DNA from 2 places in the Brevibacillus sp. NL20B1 genome. Region 2 is predicted to be linked to the other one. Evidence: riboswitches for the same ligand, from Rfam matches in the RefSeq annotation. Region 2 holds a riboswitch; the other holds the start of a gene.
The links. Region 2 has a riboswitch for S-adenosylmethionine ahead of metK (methionine adenosyltransferase). Riboswitches for the same ligand answer to the same signal wherever they lie in the genome.

Region 1 (3,930 bases), on a different contig from region 2:
TCTCCGTCTTTTCCATGTAAGGTTCCAGGAACGATACGGAGGCCTTCATCACTTCGGCGCTCTGCAGCACTTCCGCGACGATCAGTTGGTTGTCGTTGAACAGCCGGCCTACCTCTTCCATCCCGGCCATCAGCGGACCGTTGATGATTTCCAGCGGCGTGTATTTCTCCAGCGCCAGCTTCAGGTCGTCCATCAGCCCGTCCTTGGAGCCTTCCACCACGTAACGGGCCAGACGCTCTTCCAGCGTGAGCGACGACGCTTCCACGCGTACTTCCTTTTTCTTCTGCCGGTAAAACTCGGTAAAGGCGGCCAGCGTCTCGTCGTTGGTCTCAAACAGGAGCGCCTCTGCCAATCGCCGCTCCTCTTCCGGAATGGAGGCGTAGCGTTCCAGCTTCTCGGTATTGACGATGGCGTAATCAAGTCCGGCCAGAGTCGTATGGTAAAGGAAGACGGCGTTCAGCACCTCCCGTCCGGCCGCCGGCAGCCCGAACGAGACGTTGCTGATGCCGAGAATCGTCTTGCACTCCGGCATCGCCTCCTTGATCAGGCGGAGGCCTTCCACCGTCTCGCGGGCGGAGCCGATGTACTGCTCGTCGCCGGTGCCCACCGGAAAGACCAGCGGATCGAAAATGATGTCGCGCGGGTTGACCCCGAATCGATTGACCAGCAGATCGTAGGCGCGTTTGGCCACTTCCAGCTTCCGTTCCCGGGTGACTGCCATGCCGGTCTCGTCGATCGTGCCGACGACGACAGCCGCGCCGTACTTGTGAATCAGCGGCGCCACCTGTTCAAACCGCTCCAGCCCGTCTTCCAGGTTGATCGAGTTGAGAATCGCCTTGCCCTGCGAGTACCGCAGTCCAAGTTCCATGACGCGCACGTCGGTGGAGTCGATCATCAGCGGCGCTTTCACTTTTTTGATGACAAACTGCAGGAACTTCTCCATGTCCCCGTACTCATCCCGGTCCGGGTCGGCGAGACAGATGTCAATGATCTGTGCCCCCCGCTTTACCTGGGCGCGGGCGATGTCGGACGCTTCCTCGTACTTCCCGGCCGCGATCAGGTCGCGGAATTTTTTCGACCCGATCACGTTGCTCCTCTCTCCGACAAGCAGCGGCCGATTGTCTGCTTCCGCGTAGACGACCTCGATCCCCGACACGGCGCTGACCGGCTGTCCGGCCGGGACACGGGGCTTGCAGTCCTTCAATGCTTCCGCCAGCGCGCGGATATGCTCCGGCGTCGTGCCGCAGCATCCTCCGGCGACGTTGAGCCAGCCCTGCTCGGCAAACGCCCGCATCTTGGCGGCCAGTCCGTTCGGCGTCTCGTGGTAATGGCCGTTTTCATCCGGCAGGCCGGCGTTGGGATAACAGCTCACCCCGCACTGGGCCAAATTCGCCAGCGTGCGCAGATGGTCACGCATGAACTCCGGCCCGGTGGCGCAGTTCAGACCAATGGTAATCGGCTTCAGATGCTCCAACGAGACGTAAAACGCTTCGATGGTTTGCCCGGCCAGGGTCGTGCCCATCGGCTCAATCGTGCCGGAGATCATCACCGGCACTTCCCTGCCCAGCTCCGCGAACGCCCGGCGAATGCCGATGCCGCCGGCCTTGACGTTTAAGGTGTCCTGCGAGGTCTCCAAAAGCAGCGCGTCCACGCCGCCGATCAGCAGCCCTTTCGCCTGCCGGTAGTACGCTTCCACCAGCTCTTCAAAGGTGACGCCTCCCGTCAGAGACAGCGTCTTGGTCGTCGGCCCCATCGAGCCGGCGACGTAACGCGGCCACTCCGGGGTGGAATAGGCGTCAGCCGCTTCCCGTGCCAGCCGGGCTGCAGCGATGTTGATCTCCAGATCTTTGTCTGCCACGTCGTACTCGGCCAGGACGATCGAGGTGGCACCAAACGTGTTGGTCTCCACGATGTCCGCACCCGCCTCCAGGTATTTTTCATGAATGGAGCGGATCACGTCAGGACGGGTGAGATTGAGCAGCTCGTTACAGCCTTCGTAGGCATCACCGCCAAAATCATCAGCAGTCAGGCTGGCCTGTTGCAGCATCGTCCCCATCGCACCGTCCAGAATCAGAATTTTCCGGTAAAGCTGTTCACGAAGACTTATTTTCATGGGGCAAACTCCTTTTCTTCCAAACTCACACGCATTGGTCCGTGTACAATAAAAAATCCTCTTCTGTGTGCAACAAGAAGAGGATTTGTCCGCGAAACATACACGCATGACCATCCTCTTATCTTTCAAAGCACACGCTTTGCTGGAATTGGCACCTGGTAATCCGGTTGCCGAGGCTTCATTGGGCCAGTCCCTCAACCTCTCTGGATAAGAGTCGTCACTGTCTGTTATGCAGTTTTGTCAAACGGTAACGATGTTTGAATGTATCTTAACACCCCCTTTTCCTCGCGTCAATGTAGAATTTGTCTATTTTCTCCAGACTGCCCCCGCCCATTTTTTGCGAGCTGGTCATTCGCCCACAACAACCGGCACATTCGTGTATAGACTAAAGCATACGGAAAGGAGGGGAAACAACAATGAGTACTTCCTACTGCGGTTCCGGCTTTTTCGGTGACACGTTCGCAATTGTGCTCGTTCTGTTTATCCTGTTGGTCATCGTCGGGTGTTCGAACGACTGCAACTAAACGAGTGCGTACATCAACAAGGAGCCTAGCTAAACCTAGGCTCTTTTTTCGCTGGACAACCCTGTCCGCCTGCCGTTCCCTGCGGGACGTTTGCGCCTGATGCTGGTTCGTTGTCAGCCGCTGTCCGTTTTTGCTATGATGAAAAGCGATTCCGTACAAAGGAGCGAACCATTGTGGATCAATTGGTACCCTGTAACCGACAGGAATTCCTCTCTCGCCTGGAGACGGTGAAAGAGTTGGAGCACACGGATTTTGAGACATATTCAATCGTCAAGAATCAAGCGACGGGGCAGCACTACCTGCGTTATTCGTTTACGCATCTCAACCTGTTTGAAGGAGGCAGGCGGGACGAATACGACCACTTCCTCCCGCTGGAATCGGACGACGTGCTGGGCATTCTGTTTGGCGACCAGCCCTATCGCTTTCCCGATCACTGGCGCTCTCCCTATCTGCGCAGCGGGACGGATGAGCGGCTGATGCCGTTTGATCCCAGTGAAAACCACGATCTTAAGGAAGCGGCCGAAGCAGAACGATCGCTGCTCGCCAAGCTGGCCCAGTACAAGCGGCAGTGGCAGTCGGCCGACGACAAGGAACGGCTGACGCGGGACCTGTTCCACGATTTGGACGATTTGCTGAAAAAACCGGAAGAGTGAGTTGCATCCCGCAGGAGATGCCGCTATAATGCTAGAAGAATATCGTTGTCGCTGAAGAGGAGAGTACTCCGTCAGAAAGCAGAAGCGAGCCGGGGACGGTGGGAGCCCGGTGCAAACTGACGCGGGGAAGCGCACCTCGGAGACGCGTCCTGAAGGTCCGGACAGCCGGATTGCGTAGGGCACGCCGGGTCTGCCCGTTACCGCAGGCAAAGCGGCTTTCGCCTTTTCCCGTGCGGGAGGCGAGAGCAACAAGAGTGGCACCGCGGGAGTACAACCTCTCGTCTCTTCCCTGATGAGACGCAGAGGTTTTTCTATTTTTTAGATTCCAGACCGAAAGGAGAATTCCATGAGCTATAAGCATCAAGCGGCCAGCATCATTGCCGCAGCACTCACCCGCCTCGGCGCGGACCAATTTACCGCCGAAACCGTATACGACATGCTGGAAACGCCACCCAATCCCAGCATGGGGGATATCGCCTTCCCCTGCTTCCAACTGGCCAAGGCGCTTCGCAAAGCGCCGCCGCTGATCGCCTCCGAACTGGCCGGCGAGGTTAGCGGTACGCCGATCCGCGAAGTCAAGGCGGTCGGTCCGTACCTCAACCTGTTCCTCGATCAGCAAAGCGTCGCCCGCGACGTAATC
Region 2 (3,930 bases):
TGGCGGCTTGTTCATGCAGACTGTATGTGTGTGAGCCGATATCCACCAGCCCGGAAACGAGCATTTCGTTTATCTGTTGGCGAGTCAACGGTGTCGTCATATTTTCTCGCTTGCGCTCCGCGGTGTCCCGCAGCCGACCTGCAATAGCAAAATTGACGGATGGAAACTGGTACTGCCGCAGCACGGGAAACGCATGCGTGTAGTAACTCTCGTATCCATCGTCAAACGTAATCAGCACGGCGTTGTCGGTAGACAGCACGCCAGTGTCGACAAAACGCAAAAACTCCGACAACGAAATCGGATGCAGGTCATTCTCGCGCAAAAACGCCATATGCCGGGCAAATTGGTCCGGGTCAATCACATAGCGTTGGTTCGATTGATTCGACACATGGTGGTAAGTCAGCACCACCACCCGATTTCGATACCACTGCCTGGGTACGACGGCATCCTCTTTTTCTACCGTTCGTTCCCGCGCTGCAGCAGTATCATCCCCGCTTGTGCTTATAGACGTAGGAACCGGGGGAAAATGTTGCACTTTCGGCATGTAGGTATTTGGAAGATGCACACCCCCGAGCAGTCCGGCAGTCACGACCAGACCGAACGACACCAGAATGAAAAGGAAGAAGGGCCACCTTTTCGGCAACAAAATCCCTCCTTAAGCCTACATAGTGATTCGACACCAGAGAACGGATTCCTTTATGACCAGATTACCATTCCTATCCAAGAAAAAAAGCCTAGTGCGTGCACTAGGCTCTCCCTACTCGGTTGTTATTTCAACAGACCGGCAGCGTCCTGTTTCAGCGCTTCTGCCTTGTCTGTCTTCTCCCACGGCACATTCAGGTCATTACGCCCAAAGTGACCGTATGCCGCAGTCTGTTTGTAGATCGGACGACGCAGGTCAAGCTGTTTGATGATACCTGCCGGGCGCAGGTCAAAGTGCTTGCGGATGAGCTTCACCAGCTCCTCCTCGGCGATCTTGCCGGTGCCAAACGTATCCACGCTGATGGACACAGGCTGTGCCACACCAATGGCGTACGCTACCTGCACTTCGCACTTGTCCGCCAGGCCTGCTGCGACGATGTTCTTCGCTACGTAACGAGCAGCGTATGCACCGGAACGGTCCACCTTGGTCGGGTCTTTGCCGGAAAACGCGCCGCCGCCGTGACGAGCGTAGCCGCCGTAAGTATCCACGATGATTTTGCGTCCGGTCAAGCCGGCGTCGCCCTGCGGACCGCCGATCACGAAACGGCCGGTCGGGTTGATGAAATACTTGGTCTCGTCATCCAGCAGTTCTGCAGGAACGATTGGCTTAATGACGTGTTCCATCAGGTCTTTTTTGATTTGTTCCAACGTCACTTCCGGAGCGTGTTGGGTGGAAATGACAATGGTGTCGATGCGAACCGGCTTGTCGCCGTCGTATTCCACAGTCACCTGGGTTTTGCCGTCCGGACGCAGATAGCTGAGCGTGCCGTTTTTGCGCACCTCGGTCAGACGACGGGCCAGCTTGTGCGCCATGCTGATCGGCAGCGGCATCAGTTCAGGCGTTTCGTTGCAGGCAAACCCAAACATCAACCCTTGGTCGCCAGCGCCAATCGCTTCGATTTCCTCGTCGGTCATTTTGCCTTCGCGCGCTTCCAGGGCCTGGTCAACCCCCAGGGCGATGTCGGCAGACTGCTCGCCGATTGCAGTGATGACGCCGCAGGTGTCCGCGTCGAAGCCAAATTTGGCGCGATCATAACCGATTTCGCGGATCGTGTCGCGCACCAGCTTTTGAATGTCCACATAGGTGTTGGTGGTAATTTCACCCGCCACGAGCACGAGACCGGTGGTTACGGACGTTTCGCAAGCAACGCGAGCGTTCGGATCCTTTGCCAGGATCGCATCCAGAATGGCGTCGGAAATTTGGTCACAAATCTTATCCGGATGACCTTCGGTGACAGATTCAGAAGTGAACAGGCGACGACCTTTTTGCAATGCCATGTGTACGACCTCCTTTAGACTCATACAAATAGTGTGGTGGCCGAAACAGGTTCTTATCAGTCGAAGGCACATGCAAAAAAAAACCTTTTCCGTTTGAGGAAAAGGTGCTTGTTTTGATGCGTTCCTTACCTCTTATCGGCCAGAACAGATTTCCGTTCTGCTGGTTAGCACCGCTCAAGTCGGTTGCCGGGCTTCATAGGGCCAGTCCCTCCGCCTACTCTGGATAAGAGTATCCATTCGCATAATAGAATACTGGTTTTTCTCTTCGGTGTCAATATGCACTTAGCGGATTTCGTATTTGCCGCGCACCATGATGTAGGCCACGCCGCTGTAGTTCGGATCCAGCCGCAATCCGCGGTTGTCGGAGCGGGCGATCAGGAGCAGGTGATTGTGGGAAACCGGTGCACCGGCACGGAGATCCGCCCCCTGTGTAATGTCGGTCAGACCGTCTCCATTGTTGCCGGCGACAGCTTGCACCTGTCCGGTGCGGACGATGAATTCCGTCCCTTCAAAGCCGTACAGCGTCTGGCCCGGATTCAGCTCCACCACGGTCAATCCGCTGTTCCCGCCGCCTGCGCTGCCCAGCGCTCGCTGAATCTGCTGATCGACGTAGCTTTTCGTCACGACCGGGTCGTCTGCAGAACCCGGCACGCCGGCGCTTCCGCCGTCAGCCATCGCTTGGGAAGTAAAAATGGCCGTGCCGACAACTGCAGCTGCAATCAATCCTTTTGTCGCTTTGTTCATCTCGATGTCCTCTCCTTTAATTGTTGATCACAATTTGTAGACTCTGGCCAACAGAACGACTACTTCGGCTCGGGTCGCGCGTCCCTGCGGCTTGAAGAGATTCCCGTAGCCCTTCAGCCAACCTCTGGAGGTGAGCGCCTCGATCGCCGGAGACGCCCAGTGGCTGATCGGTACGTCACGGTATGACGACCTTGAGTGCTTGGTCAAAAGCAAGTTCTGGGCGCGGGCGGTCATCTGGGCCATCTCCGCCCGGGAGATGGGCTGGTTCGGCTTGATCGTCCGGTTGGGGTACCCCTGCATAATCCCCAGTTTATACGCCATTAGAAGCGGCTGGTAGGCCCAATGGGAGCTGGACAGGTCGCCAAACGGATTGCGGCCCGTATACGCCCCCACCGGCAGCCCTTTGGCCCGCATGGCTTGGATCAGCATGGTGGCAAATTGTGCCCGCGTCACCTGCTGATTCGGCTGAAACGTGGCATTGTCAAATCCCTTGACGACCCCTTTTCGAGTCAGCCGGGCGATTTCGGCGCGAGCCCAGTGACCGGCAATGTCCCGATAGCCGTCCACCAGCTTCTCCTTGTGCAGTGTGAGGCGGTAGGCATCGTATTTGAACGGGACCGTACTGCTCAATCGGATGTAGTACTTCCCAGGCTTGAGCTTTAATCCGATGACTTCCTTGCCTTGATCGGACAACTGGGCCACCTGATCGGTAGCAGCCAGCGCATAGTTAAAGGTATGGGACCCGTAGATCTCGATGCGCATCCCCTTGGACACGGGGACAAACGGCGCACGAACGCTGACGTAGGATTCCGAATCCACGGTAAATTGGAACCAATCTGAATCGGTATGGGTCGGCAAGGTGCCGGTCATCAATGTGCCGTTGGCCAGTTGAGAGGCCTGGCGATACGTATCGTTTGGTTCATTGACGTCCTTGCGAACCGGCGTGAAGGACAAATCCAGCCGGTACTCCCCGTTTACCTGATTGCCCCAGTATTCGCTGATGCGTATGTAATACTTGCCCGGCGACACATCTTTTTGTGCCCGCTCGACCGGGTTGTCCCGGTCCCAGGTGTCGTACTCTTCCCATCCCTGCCCCTGTTTGCCGATGCGCATGTTCAGATCCATTCGCTTGGTGTCAGGGGTAACCGTAATGTTCAGCCGGCCATACTCACGCACGTAGTAGGAAAACCAGTCCTGATCGCCTTC

Region 1: it holds a riboswitch for S-adenosylmethionine, as region 2 does, so the genes downstream of both, metH (methionine synthase) here and metK (methionine adenosyltransferase) in region 2, are expected to answer to the same signal.

The regions. Positions count from the first base shown of each region.
Region 1 covers NZ_JAGTPT010000015.1:73,967-77,896, reverse strand. The annotation lists gene metH (methionine synthase) at 1-2,113, opposite strand, end outside; SAM riboswitch class I at 2,229-2,327, opposite strand; gene KDN35_RS12020 (YjcZ family sporulation protein) at 2,530-2,637, shown strand; gene KDN35_RS12015 (hypothetical protein) at 2,811-3,290, shown strand; gene argS (arginine--tRNA ligase) at 3,637-3,930, shown strand, end outside.
Region 2 covers NZ_JAGTPT010000031.1:23,068-26,997, forward strand. The annotation lists gene KDN35_RS17765 (polysaccharide deacetylase family protein) at 1-643, opposite strand, end outside; gene metK (methionine adenosyltransferase) at 769-1,974, opposite strand; SAM riboswitch class I at 2,110-2,210, opposite strand; gene KDN35_RS17775 (hypothetical protein) at 2,263-2,724, opposite strand; gene KDN35_RS17780 (S8 family peptidase) at 2,752-3,930, opposite strand, start outside.